Regions from separate parts of the Luteibacter sp. 22Crub2.1 genome, predicted to be linked through region 2. Evidence: riboswitches for the same ligand, from Rfam matches in the RefSeq annotation. Region 2 holds a riboswitch; the other holds the start of a gene.
The links. A riboswitch is a leader RNA that binds a small molecule or an ion and turns the genes downstream of it on or off. The one in region 2 is predicted to bind thiamine pyrophosphate.
Positions count from the first base shown of each region.

Region 1: linked by a shared signal. The riboswitch ahead of thiC (phosphomethylpyrimidine synthase ThiC) and the one ahead of B5X73_RS01840 (TonB-dependent siderophore receptor) in region 2 are both predicted to bind thiamine pyrophosphate.

Region 1 covers NZ_FUYT01000003.1:38,670-45,587, forward strand. The annotation lists gene thiC (phosphomethylpyrimidine synthase ThiC) at 1-1,558, opposite strand, end outside; TPP riboswitch at 1,635-1,733, opposite strand; gene B5X73_RS03325 (TetR/AcrR family transcriptional regulator) at 1,769-2,434, opposite strand; gene B5X73_RS03330 (protein-L-isoaspartate O-methyltransferase family protein) at 2,795-3,454, shown strand; gene B5X73_RS03335 (TolC family outer membrane protein) at 3,489-4,841, shown strand; gene B5X73_RS03340 (hypothetical protein) at 5,009-5,602, shown strand; gene waaA (lipid IV(A) 3-deoxy-D-manno-octulosonic acid transferase) at 5,607-6,872, opposite strand.
Region 2 covers NZ_FUYT01000002.1:3,504-10,421, forward strand. The annotation lists gene B5X73_RS01835 (phosphotransferase enzyme family protein) at 1-1,017, shown strand, start outside; TPP riboswitch at 1,039-1,135, shown strand; gene B5X73_RS01840 (TonB-dependent siderophore receptor) at 1,192-3,375, shown strand; gene pnuC (nicotinamide riboside transporter PnuC) at 3,377-3,946, shown strand; gene pssA (CDP-diacylglycerol--serine O-phosphatidyltransferase) at 3,968-4,588, opposite strand; gene B5X73_RS01855 (hypothetical protein) at 4,828-5,748, opposite strand; gene B5X73_RS01860 (DNA topoisomerase IB) at 5,814-6,896, opposite strand.

The DNA.
Region 1 (6,918 bases), on a different contig from region 2:
CCTTGGCGAGATCGGCCGCGTGGGCGGCGATCTTGTAGGCGATGATGCCGTCGCGCACGTCCTGACGATTGGGCAGACCGAGGTGTTCCTTGGGCGTTACATAGCAGAGCATCGCCGTGCCGAACCAGCCGATCATCGCGGCGCCGATCGCACTGGTGATGTGGTCGTAGCCGGGCGCGATATCGGTGGTGAGCGGGCCCAGCGTGTAGAACGGCGCCTCGTGGCACTTCTCCAGCTGACGTTCCATGTTCTCCCTGATCAGCTGCATCGGTACGTGGCCGGGGCCTTCGATCATGGTCTGCACGTCGTGCTTCCAGGCCAGCTTCGTCAGTTCGCCCAGTGTGTCCAGCTCGCCGAACTGCGCCGCGTCATTGGCATCCGCGACGCAACCGGGACGCAGGCCATCGCCGAGACTGAAGGACACGTCGTACGCCTTCATGATTTCGCAGATGTCCTCGAAGTGCGTGTAGAGGAAGTTTTCGCGGTGATGGGCGAGGCACCACTTGGCCATGATCGACCCGCCCCGGGAAACGATGCCGGTGACGCGCTTCGCGGTGAGGGGCACGAAGCGGAGCAGGACGCCCGCGTGGATCGTGAAATAGTCGACGCCCTGCTCCGCCTGCTCGATCAGCGTGTCGCGGAAGATGTCCCACGTGAGTTCCTCGGCCACGCCGCCGACCTTTTCGAGCGCCTGGTAAATGGGCACGGTCCCGATGGGCACGGGCGAGTTGCGGATGATCCACTCGCGCGTCTCGTGGATGTGCTTCCCCGTGGAAAGGTCCATGACGTTGTCGGCTCCCCAGCGGATCGCCCAGACCAGCTTCTCGACTTCTTCCGCGATGCCGGAGCTGACCGCGCTGTTGCCGATGTTGGCGTTGATCTTGGTCAGGAAATGACGGCCGATGATCATCGGCTCGGCTTCGGGATGGTTGATGTTGGCCGGAATGATGGCGCGGCCGCGTGCGACTTCATCGCGCACGAACGCCGGCGTGATGTGCCCGGGCAAAGCGGCGCCGAACGCTTCCCCAGGATGCTGCGTGCGCAGGGCACTGTCGGCCAGCGCCTCGATGCGCTGGTTCTCGCGGATCGCGATGTATTCCATTTCCGGCGTGACGATCCCGCGGCGCGCGTAGTGCATCTGCGTGACGTTGGCGCCAGCCTTCGCCCGAAGCGGCAGACGCGTGCTGCCGAAGCGGAAGGCATCGAGCCGGGAGTCGTGCACGCGCGAGCGGCCGAACGCCGAGGACAGCCCATCGAGACGCTCGACGTCGCCCCGCTCCTCGATCCAGCCTGCCCTCAGCGCAGGCAACCCCGCGGCCAGGTCGACCGTGTGCGCCGGATCCGTATAAGGCCCCGAGGTGTCGTAGACGACGATGGGCGGATTCGCCTCTCCCCCGAACAGCGTGGGCGTGGCCGACTGTGCGATCTCACGCATGGCGACGCGAACGTCCGCCCGGCTGCCGCCGATGTGGATCTTGCGCGAGCCGACGATCGGCGTGGTGACGGAGGTGGAAAGCTCGCGCGCGGCGCGGGCAAGATCGGTGGGACTGGCATTCATCGGCTTCTCGTACCTTGCGGATAAGGGAGAAGCGGACGGCGCCGCCACGCCGTGCCCCGTGCATGGACGCACGTTGCCTGTCGTGGACGAAGCTTCCTACGCCGGTACGGACCGGATCAGGTTCGAAGGGACTCTCTCAGCCCGCGCAATTGCTTGGGCACCCCCGCTTCGAGGCCGATTCAACCACGAAGCGGGGCGGGAAGCGAGCGCTCAGCCCTTGGGCGAGCGCGGCTCATAGGCGCGGAGGAACATGTCGACGGCCGCCAGGGCATTGGCCTTGACCTCCTCGCCGAACTGCACGGCGCAGTCTTCGCAGCCAAACAGGCGCCGGATGAGCAGGTCGCCCTTGAGCAGCGCGAGGAACTGCGTGGTCGCACGGGAAATGTCGACGATATCGAGCTGACCGCGCGAGGTGGCGCCCTCGAGCAGGCGCATCACCAGCTTGTGCATACGTGCCGGCCCTTCCTCCCAGACCAGGCGACCGAAACGCGGATTACCGCCCGACTGGCAATCGGACAGAATCGCGCGGAACGTACCGACGGACTCGGTGTTGGTCTCCATCGCCGCATGCCGGCTGGCGATGTTGGTCAGCGTGACGCGGATGTCCGCGCCCGGGCTGAAGTCGAACAGGTCGTCCGGCAGGCGCTCCTGTACGTGCGCACGGATGACTTCACGGAAAAGGTTGTCCTTGTCGCCGAAGTGGCTGTACACGGTGAGCTTGGAAACGCCCGCGGATGCCGCGACCGCATCCATGCTGGTGCCCGCGAAGCCGCCCTGCGTGAAGAGCGCCTTGGCGGCATCCAGGATAGCCGCGCGCTTCTCCATGTCCTTGGGACGCCCCGGGCCCTGGCTCTTCATTTTCGGGCTGGCGTTCATGGCTGCACCTTCACAAACAGAAATTATGACTTTATTATACGCAGCGGTTCAGTTATTTCCACCACTCCTGCGGCATGAGCCTCAAGGTGGCGGTACGACGGAAGCGCTGCGCGGCGGATTACAATGAAGTGGGGCCACTGCCCGGGTAAACCCAAGGCGTTCAGGGGCTTGCACCATTCATCGTTCAGGCGCCAGCGAGTGAAGGCACGGTCGGGCATGACTTCCGTCAGCCCGGTCCGGTGACTTCCGGCACTTAGCTCGGGCGGTGGCGCACCCGCAGCCTTGGCACCATTGGGAAAACGGGCGCTAAGCGCTTATCCTTTCGAACCTTTTTCAGCTTTTCGTACGGGATCCAAAACCATGGCGATGAATTTCGAGCAGGCACGTCAGAACATGGTCGAGAACCAGGTTCGTCCCTGGGAAGTCCTCGATGCCGACGTCCTGGAGACGCTGAAGGGCGTCCGTCGCGAAGATTTCGTCGCGCCGTCCCACCGGAACGTCGCCTTCGCCGACCTGACCCTCCCGCTGGGCCACGGCGAAGTGATGATGAAGCCGGTCGTCGAGGGCCGCGTGTTACAGGCGCTGGAACTGAAGAAGACCGATGAGGTACTGGAAATCGGTACCGGCTCGGGCTTCCTGACCGCTTGCCTCGCCCGCCTCGCCGGCAAGGTCACCAGCATCGACATGCACGCCGACTTCGTCGACGCCGCCCGCGGGCGCCTGGCCGCCGCCTCTGTGGTCAACGCCACGGTGGAAACCGCCGAAGCCGTCAACGGCTACCAGCCGACGGGCGTTTTCGATGCCGTCGTGGTGACGGGCGCCGTCCATGCGGTTCCCGAAAAATTCGTGCGCTGGCTCAAGCCGGGCGGGCGCATGTTCGTCGTACGCGGCGATTCCCCCGCGCAGACGGCGGTCCTCCTCACCCACGAGGGTGAAGGCCGCTATCGCGAGGAATCGCTGTTTGAAACGGACCTTCCTTACCTGGCGCATGCCGCGCCGGTGAAGCGCTTCGTGCTTTGACCCAAAGATCTCCCATCACCCACGAGGCGAAACCATGCGCTTGAAGCTGCTCACCGTCGCGCTGGCACTGGCCGCGACGCCGTTCGCGAGCCACGCTGAAGACCTGCTCGACGCCTACCGTCAGGCCCGGGCCAACGACCCGGTGCTGTCGCAGGCCGATTCCACCCGTCTCGCCACGGGTGAAACCGTCGTACAGAGCCGTGCGTTGCTGCTCCCGCAGATCAGCGCGCAGCTGGGCATCACCCAGACGGATCAGAATGGTCCCGATCGCGACACGACCACGGGCACGGACCTCGGGCATACCCGGACGCGCAGCGAGTCGGCCACGGTCACCCAGAGCGTGCTCGACTTCAGCAAGTACTCCGATCTGAAGGCCGCCAAGTCGTCGTCGCAGGCACAGGACGCCACGTATGAAGCCGCCCTGCAGCAGCTCTCCACGCGCGTGGCCACGGCCTATTTTCAGGTCTTGACCAACGACGACGCACTGACCTTCGCCAAGGCCAACGAGCAGGCGCTCGCTCGTCAGCTCGAGCAGGCGCAGCAGCGTTTCGACGTCGGCCTGTCCGCGATCACCGACGTGCAGGACGCCAAGGCCCAGCACGACACCTCGGTCGCCGCCGTCATCACCGCCGAGAACACCCTGGCGGATTCGCGTGAGGCGCTGACCCAGATCACCGGCAAGCCGGCGGACAATCTGAAGAAGCTGCGCGAAGACCTGCCCATGGATGCCCCGTCGCCCAACGATCCGAAGGCCTGGGTCGCCGAAGCGGTCAAGAGCAACCCGACCATCCTCGCCTCGCAGTACAACGTCGACTCGGCGGAGCACAGCATTTCCTCCGCCCGCGCGGGTCATCTGCCGACCATCGACGCGAGTGCCGGTTACAGCAAGAGCACCTCCTGGACGCAGAATGCAGGCAGCCCGGCGACCGACGCCCTCAACCGTGTCTCGGGCAACGGCCGCGGCGGCACCAGCGTCGGCCTGACGCTCAGCGTGCCGATCTTCTCCGGCGGCGCCACGCAGTCGCGCGTTCGTCAGTCGATCTACCAGCGCGACGCCGCCCAGGACTCCCTGGAAAGCGCCCGCCGTCAGGTCGTCCGCGACACGCTGAACTACTACCGCTCGGTCGTCGCCGGTATCAGCAAGGTGGAGGCCACGAAGGCCGCCGTCGCCTCCTCGGAGAGCGCGCGCGACGCGACGCAGGCCGGTTTCGAAGTCGGCACGCGCACCATCGTGGACGTGCTGATCGCCCAGCAGAACCTGACCTCGTCGCTCAGCGACTACTCGCAGGCCCGTCATCAGTTCATCCTCGACAAGCTGCTGCTCAAGCAGACGGCCGGCACGGTGGACGTGAAGGATCTCGAGGCGATCAACGCGTTGCTGCAGTAACGGCTTTCCTTTCGGGGGAAGACTAAGAAACGGGCCCTCGCGGCCCGTTTTTTTTGCTCTTTGGCGGACACGCCCTACACGAACGCACGGGCGGCGCTGACTCCTACGAACCCGCCGCCCGACGAAGATGGCCGGGCCCAACCGGGCCTCGGAACCAAGGAAGAACCATGAAGGGATTGATCATCGTCGGTCTGCTGGCGACCACTGGCTTAGCCCATGCGTCACCGACCTCCCCGGCAGACCACAGGCTCAAGATCGTCGAATATGCGAGCGCCACGTCGTTCGAATACGACGTCCGGGCCAAAGGTGTTCTCGGCGATGTCGTTGCGCCGTATGCCACGGTCTGGACCAGCGCCATGCGCAACTGCGATGTGCGCGGCGGCTACGTCACCGAATACCACGACGGGTTCAAGCGCAGTTATTACGACACGCGCGAAGGCAGCGTACGGGTGAACGCCTATGCCACCTGCCGCGTTGCCGAGGATCCCTTCGCCCACCTGATCAAGGAGAGCCCGATGCCCGTGGCGTCCATCGTCACCGGCGATGGCCTGGGCCCGTCGACGGGGCTTGCCCAGGCCAGCGGCGAGCCGCACGCGGCCTATCGGGCCGTCCGCGACCTGGTATACAAGACGTGCCTGGACCAGGGTCGCCGCGTTCGCTTCATGAGCACCCACGTCGACAACCGGCCCAACGCGACGCCGCAGGTGGAAGGCCGGTTCGCCTGCAATTCCGGCCTCGACGCCGGGAACCAGAGGGACTGACCCCTCACTCCTGAAGCAGGGTATCCACCAGCGCCATCACCTTGCCCACGGATCCGCGCTCGCTGTCGAAGACGTGGCGAGCGCGGTTTCCCATGATCTCCCGGCGCTCCTTGTCCCGAAGCAGGGCGAGCACCTGCTCGCCGAGCTCGTCGCCGTCCTTCACCCGCTGACCGCCGCCTTCATCGAGCAGGGCCTGCGTGATTTCCTCGAAGTTGTACGTATAAGGCCCGACAAGCACCGGCTTGCTCAGTGCGGCGGGCTCCAGAACGTTGTGTCCACCGATGGATACCAGGCTGCCGCCGACGAAGGCGACATCGGCCGACGCGAAGAAGCGCAGCAGTTCGCCCATCGAATCGATGACGAAGCACTGCGTGGAATGACCGGGAATGTCATCGCCGCTGCGCGTTCCCACCTGGAAGCCCAGGCTGCGGACGGATGCCTCGACGGCCTTGAACCGCTCGGGATGACGGGGTGCGATCAGCAGCAGCGCATCCGGCAGACGGCGCATCACCGCGAGGTGAGCCTCGAGGACGCACATTTCCTCGCCTTCGTGCGTGCTGGCGGCGATCCAGACAGGACGCCCCGTGCCCCATGCCTCGCGCATGGCCAGGCCCGCCTGCAACGCCGTGTCCGGCACCGGCATGTCGAACTTGAGGTTGCCGCAGACCGTGAGCTGGCTGGGCTCCGCACCGAGCAGACGATAGCGCGCGGCATCGGTGCGGGACTGTGCGGCGATATGACTGACGCAGCGCAGGGCGCGGCGGACGAGGGAGCTCATGCGGGCGTAGCCGCGCAGCGATCGCTCGGACAACCGGGCATTGGCGATCAGCAGCGGAATGCCGTGCTTGCGGCAGGCGAAATACAGGTTCGGCCAGATTTCCGTTTCGACGATGATCGCCAGCCGCGGGCGCGTACTGCGCAGGAAGCGCTTCACGGCGAACGGCAGGTCGTACGGCAGGTACACGCTGTGGACGCTGCTGCCGAACAGCTGGCGCACGCGTTCGGAGCCGGTCGGGGTCACCGTGGTAACCAGCATCGGCGCCTGCGGGTAGGCTTCCATCAGCGCTTTCACCAGGGGCTCGGCGGCATTGACCTCACCTACCGACACCGCGTGCACCCAGAGGCAGCCGGCCAGGCGCGGTTCGCGGAAGCGACCGAAGCGCTCGCGCCAGCGCACGTGGTAGTCGCCGTAGCGCATGCCACGCGCCATCAGACGGAGCATCACCAGCGGCGTGAACAGGTACATCGCGAAGTTGTAGAGCAGGCGCAGCAGCACGCGATTCCCTGGGTTGACCCGTGACCGGTCAGTATAGCCG
Region 2 (6,918 bases):
GGGCCGTACGCCATCGTCTGGCACAGTCCGCGTCCGCTCTCGGCAGCGGCACGCGTCACCACCGCAGGTGGCGAGGTCTTCGTCAAACGGCACCACATGAGCCTGCGCGACGAGCGGACGCTGGCCGAAGAACATCGCTTCGCGGCGCACCTGCGGGCCGGCGGTATCCCCGTGCCGCACATCCTCGCTGACGCGACCGGCCGCTCCTCGGTGTCCAGGGGCGACTGGGTCTACGAAGTGCATCGCTCCGCGACCGGGAACGATGTCTACCGCGATGCGTTTTCGTGGTCGCCCGCGGGCGGCGCCGCGCACGCGCATGCCGCGGGTGCGATGCTCGCGCGGCTGCACCTTGCGGCGGAAGGCTACGACGCGCCGCAGCGGGGGACCCACCTGCTGGTCGCCCGTGCCGAGATGCTCTCGGCGTCCGACCCCCTCTCGGTACTGGCCGGACAGCTGCCCGGACGGCCGGCGCTCGCCGCCTATCTGAGCGAGCGCGACTGGCGCGACGACGTGGGTGCGGTTCTCGGCCCTTGGACGCAGGCTGCGGCCCTGGCCGTAGCGCGACAAACGCCTTTGTGGACTCACGGCGACTGGCACGTTTCCAACCTCTGCTGGAGCGACGCGAGCGATGCGGGACGAATCACCGACGTGCTGGACTTCGGCCTGTCCGCGCGCACGTTCGCACTGTTCGACCTGGCTACGGCGATCGAGCGGAACGCCATCGCGTGGCTCGACATCCAACAGGGCGGGATTGCCCGTATCGATCTGGCTCTCGGCCTGCTCGACGGCTATCGGTCCGTCCGGCCGCTCGCTCCGGCGGACTTGGCCGCGCTTGCCGATGTCCTTCCAGTCGTCCACGTGGATTTCGCCCTCTCCGAAGTGCAGTATTTCGAAGGCATCACGCGGCGCCGCGATCACGCCGACGTGGCCTATCGGACCTTCCTGCTGGGCCATGCCCGCTGGTTCGCCGGGACCGAAGGGCAGGGACTGCTCGACGCCCTCCGTCACGCTCGCTGACATTTCGTGCTTCAATAGGCGTTCTAGAAGCGGGGGTGCCCGGCATACGCCGGGCTGAGAGAGTCCCTTGGAACCTGACCCGGTTAGTACCGGCGTAGGGAGCTTGCAGAACCACAAACGCCCTGTCGGGCGGCGTGGTTCGCCGTCGCTTCGTCCGTGAACCCGAAGACGACGATGACTCTTGCCCGTACCCCGCTCGCCCTGGCCCTGCTCGCCCTTGCTCCGCTGGCCCAGGCCTCGGACGACCATGCCGCCCCGCAGCAGCAGGCCCGCACCCTGCCGACCATCGACGTGCACGCGTCGGCGACCGACGGCTACCACGCCGCGGACTCGCAGCTGGACGCCTTCGGCAGCTTCGGCAGCGCGGCGCTGCACGACACGCCGGCTGCCATCACCGTGATCACCCGCGCACAGATCGACGATCGCCAGCCGCGCACGCTCAGCGAGCTGGTGCGCGGAGACGCGGCGATCAACGACAACTACGCGCCGGCGGGTTACTACCAGGACGTATCCATCCGCGGTTTTCCGCTGGATCTCGCGACAGGCTTTCGCTTCAACGGCATGATGATGTCCGCGGAGCAGCTGCAGGCGCTGGAGGGTAAGGAGCGCGTCGAAGTACTGAAGGGTCTCGGCGGTCTCGAGGCGGGCGTGGTCGAGCCGGGTGGCCTGGTCAATTACGTCAGCAAGCGTCCAGCCGAGGTGCACAACCTCACGCTCGGCACCGACTCGCACGGCTCGAGCTACGAAGCGCTCGACCTTGGCACATGGTTTACCCCGTCGTTCGGCGTGCGGGTGAATGCCGCCAACGAAAAGACGCACGGTGCCATCGAACACACCGACGGGCGTCGCAGCTTTTTGTCGCTCGGCGCGGACTGGAAAATCAACGAACAGGCGACCTTGCTCCTCGACACCGACTATCAGACCAGCGGTGGCAATTCCGCATCGGGTTATCAGCTGCTCGGTGGAACGGCGATTCCGGCGCACCCGAGTCGCACCCGACTGCTCGGCTACCAGCCCTGGCAACGACCGGTAGGTATCCATTCGAGCAACACCTCGCTGCGCTTCAACTACCGCTTCAGCGACACATGGAACGCGCAGGTGTCGGTGGGTCACAGCCATACGGTGATCGACGACAACGTCGCGTTCGCCTATGGGTGCTTCTACGCCGAGTCGTGCGCATCGGGTGCCACACCCGGTTACTTCTTCGCACCGAACGGTGACTACGACGTCTATGACTACCGCAGCCCCGATGACACGCGTCAGAACGACGAGGTGCGTGGCGTGGTCACGGGCAGCTTCGCCACCGGTGCGCTCGATCACGAGATCAACCTCGGCGCCAGCGCGTTCCGTCGCACGGTCGACCAGCGTCCTTACGTCTACGACTATGTCGGCACGGCCAACATCGATGATCGCGTCGTGCCCGTTTTCGACCCGTCGCCGAACCAGCCCGGCGCGTCCGTGCGTCGCCTGACCAGCTGGCAGCGCACGTTGTTCGCGATCGATCGCATCCACATGGGTGAGCAGTGGCAGGTTCTGGCCGGCGCGCGCCTGGTCAAGCTGGACGAGCGCGCTTACGACGACACCGGCGCACTCGAGCGCGACACACGTGAGACGAAGACGCTGCCGCAGGCAGCGGTGCTGTGGCAGCCGACAACGCCGCTGACGACGTACCTGAGTTACGGCGAAGGCATCTCGCTCGGTCGAGAAGCGCCTTACTGGACCTCCAACGGCGGCACGACGCTCGCACCGCTGCATTCGCGCCAGGTCGAGGCGGGTGTGAAATATGCCGTGAGCGATGTGCTCGACCTGCAGGCCGCCTTGTATCGCATCCGTCAGTCGTATCAGTTTGCACGTGCGGATGACACAGCCGAAGGCTTCACCTTTGTCCAGCAGGGACAGGAGGTGCATACGGGCGTCGAGTTGAACGTTGCCGGGCAGGTCACCGACCGGCTGCGTATCACGGCGAGCGCCAATGCGATCCGCGCGCGTGCGGAAAATACCGGCGCGCCGTCTTATGAAGACCACCAGGTAGTCAACGTGCCGCGCTGGCGTACCGCCGTCTATGCCGACTACAGCCTGCCCTTCGTTCAGGGACTCGCCGTGCTGGGCGGCTGGCGTTACGCGAGCAGCAATGTGGCGACGCCGGACGGCGCCACGCGCGTGCCCGGCTACCATGTGTTCGATGCCGGGCTTCGTTACGCGACCACCGTGAGCGGCCATGCGATGACATGGCGTCTGAATGTCGATAACGTCTTCAATCGCTTCTACTGGCGCGACACGGGTACCTCGGGCGGCGACGCCTACCTGTTCCCCGGCATGCCGCGCCTGGCCCGCCTTTCGGTGACCTATGAACTTTGAGCTGTCGTGGTTCGAACTGGCGGCCGCGCTGGTGAGCGCAGCCGCCGTGTGGCTCACGGCGCGACGCAGTCCGTGGTGCTGGCCGGTGGGGCTGGTTTCCGTCATCGCCTACGCGTGGATCTTCGTCGACGCCAGGCTCTATTCCGACACGCTGCTACAGATCGCTTTCGCCCTGTTGATCCTCTACGGCTGGCATCGCTGGCGACGCAATCTGGATGGGAGCGGTCACGTCCGCGTCGCCGATCTGGATGGTCGGAGTGCGTTTACACACCTCGCGGTCGGCGCGGCGGCGGCACTGGCCCTCGGTTACGCGATGCATCGCTGGACCGACGCCTCCCTGCCGTGGCTCGATGCCGGGCTCACCGCGTTCAGCCTCGTCGCGCAATGGTGGCAGGCAAGACGACACGTCGCTGCGTGGTGGCTCTGGATCGTCGTCGACGTGCTCTACGTCGGTGAATACATCTACAAGGCACTGCCGGTCACGGCCGTGTTGTACGCGGGATTCGTGGTGCTGGCGGTGATCGGCCTGCGCGCGTGGCGCCGTCAACCGGCGCGGCCGGTCACGGCCTGAGCAAGGTTGGCGCCTGCCCGCTCAAAGCTTCGGAATGCGGGTGCGGCTGACCATCAGCGCGCCGGAGACCGCGAACATCAGGGCCAGCGGATGCAGGCCCAGCGTGGCGATCTGGACGCTGCCGAGCCACATCCGTTCGTGCAGGGCGCCGGTGGCCGACGCGGCGCAGAGCACCGCGACCAGGACGATCGAGGTCGGAATGGGCGTGCCCTCGAAGTGCGTCACCTTGCCTTCCTCGTTCGCGTGGGCTTCGGCGGTGACGTTGTAGCGGGCCAGGCGGGACACGCCGCAACAGACGAACATCAGCAGGATGGCGCGGTCCAGTCCGCCCTGCATACCGCAGCCGTAGCCGATGACGGCGGGGGCGACGCCGAACGAGATGACGTCCGCCAGCGAGTCCAGTTCGCGACCCATGAGCGACGCGCGCTGGCGCCAGCGCGCGATCCGTCCGTCCAGCACGTCGAAAATCAGTGCCAGCAACACCAGCCCCGATGCCATGTAGAGGTGCCAGACGCCACCTTCCTGCAGGTAGGTCATGGTCGAGAACAGGGCGCCCACGCCGCTGGCGGCGTTGCCCAGCGTGAACCAGTCGGCCAGCGCGAAGTCGCGGATCATGGAAAACGGTCGCGGTTTCGTGGTCATCGGCTCGCTCGGCGGGGTGAAGACGACAGTTTACAAGGCACGACAGTCGGGGCGACGTGGAGAGGCGGTCGCTTGCGATCCGCGCGATTTTTCAGAATTCTTCTATATGCCAAAGCGGCAACGACCGTCATGCTGTCTGTGTCGCCGCCGGTGGCGGGTCGGCTCAAGGATTTGAGAACGACTCGCCACGGTGACCGACAGCGGCCGGGCGTGGGACGCGTCCCGGCCGCTTCTTCCGATCAGTGTCGCGGCGCGGCACCCCAGTCCTCGGGCCCGAAGCGTAAGTGCAGCACCGCGCGCACACTGTCGTCACCCGGCGGCTTGTAGTTGAGTGACGTGCAGCCCGTGGCGAGCTGCCGACGCGCGGCAACCGCCATCGCCCTGGTCATCTGCGTGGCGTACGTGGCACCACCCGCCTTCGACATGCTGATGGCGATGCCGAAACCGTCCGGGCTCACGCTGTCGGTGAAATCCGCCGGGGCGGTCTGCCCGCTCGGCAGCGCCATGATGTCCATCTTCTTGCCGCAGCCGCCCACACTGACGATATCGACGCCGTCGAGCAGGTTGCCGATGAACTTGTCGGCGCGCTCTGCCAGGGAATCGACCGCGTCCACCGTCGTGCTCAGGCGAATCTTGACGAAGTACAGCTTGCGGTAGAACAGGTAGGCGCGCGAGGTCAGCATGTCCTGCTGCGCATCGAATACGATCGGCAGGAACCGCCCCTCGAGTTTCTTCCCACCCGCCAGCGACGCCGTATAGGGAGCCTCGTCTCCCCACCACACGTTGCGGTAGATCTGCTGGCGCTCGGCGAAGTCGACCGATTCGCGGAAGTCGTCCGCGGCCTGTTTCAGCATCTTCGACGAATCGCCTTCGCCGGCGGGGTAGATGAACACGTCGGCGATGATCCAGTCCGCGCCATCGATGTGATAGCGCAGCGAGACGCCGGCGGCGATGTCACCTTCATCCGCGTAGTTCTTCACCGCCGCGAGCGTCGCGCCTGGGAGTCGTTTCGGCGCGACGATCCACGTGTCGTCGACGACGCCACGGTGGCTCTGCGCATCGGGGAGGGCGAAAGGGGGCGCGGCGGGCGCCTCCTGGGCCAGCGCACCGGACACGGTCGCCAGACCGAACATGACGGGAAACACCTTCCACCGCGACATCGTCAAACCAACCTCTGGAAAATGGAACGCGAACCCCGTGTGCGCACTATAGCCATCCGCATGCGTCAGCGGGAGCGGGCGGACGCACGAAGGCGCCGTCGCAGAAAAGCCAGGGTCAGCGCTTCCAACTTGCGCGGTGCATGGAGGCCGGTAGGTGGCACATGCCGATGAAGTTCGCCGACGAGCCACCCCTCGAACACCTCGGGGTGAATGTAAGACGCGCGGCAGACCGCAGGCGTATTGCCGAGCACGGAAGCTACCTGTTTTACGGCACCCGCCAGCGTCGCGCGTAAAGCCGCTTGACCGCCCTTGTCCGGTAACGGCGTTGCCGCCAGCGTGGCGACGGCATGCACGGTACCGCCCCAGGTACGGAAATCCTTCGCGGTGAATTCGCCCCCCGTCACCCTGCGCAGGTAGTCGTTGACCATGCCCGAATCCACAGGCTGGCGGTTGCCCTCGTCGTCGAGGTACTGAAAGACGCGCTGGCCGGGCAGCTCCTGCACGCGGCGCACGATCTTCACCAGCCGACGGTCGTCCAGCTCCACGTCGCGCCACTGGCCGCTCTTGCCGCGGAAGTGGAACTCGATGCGCCCCTTATGGACGGCTACATGTCGCGAGCGAAGGGTGGTCAGGCCGAACGAGTTGTTCTGTTTCGCGTAGGTGTCGTTGCCCACGCGGATCATCGTTTCCTCGAGCAGGCTGACGATCAGGGCCAGCACCTTGTCGCGTGGCAACCCCGGCAGGGCCAGGTCCTTGCTAAGGCGACGTCGCAGGGCCGGAAGTACCTTGCCGAACTCCATGACGCGCTCGAACTTGCCGCGATCGCGGACGTTGCGCCACTTCGCGTGATAACGGTACTGCTTGCGTGCGCGAGCGTCGCGTCCCGTGGCCTGCAGGTGGCCGCGTTCGTTCGGGCAGATCCAGACGCGGGTGTACGCCGGGGGGATGGCCAGGGCACGGATCCTGGCAAGCACGTCCTCGTCGGTGATCCGTTTGCCGTCGGCGTCGAGGTAAGAAAACGCCCGCCCGCGCTTGCATCGGGTGATGCCCGCGTCGGTGTCGCAGACATACACCAGGCCCGCCGCTTTCGCGTGGGCCTGTTCGGCGGTGACGACCACGAGGGCGTCGGTAGGCGGCTTCCTGGACATGGCCCGGAGTGTGGGCCAGCGG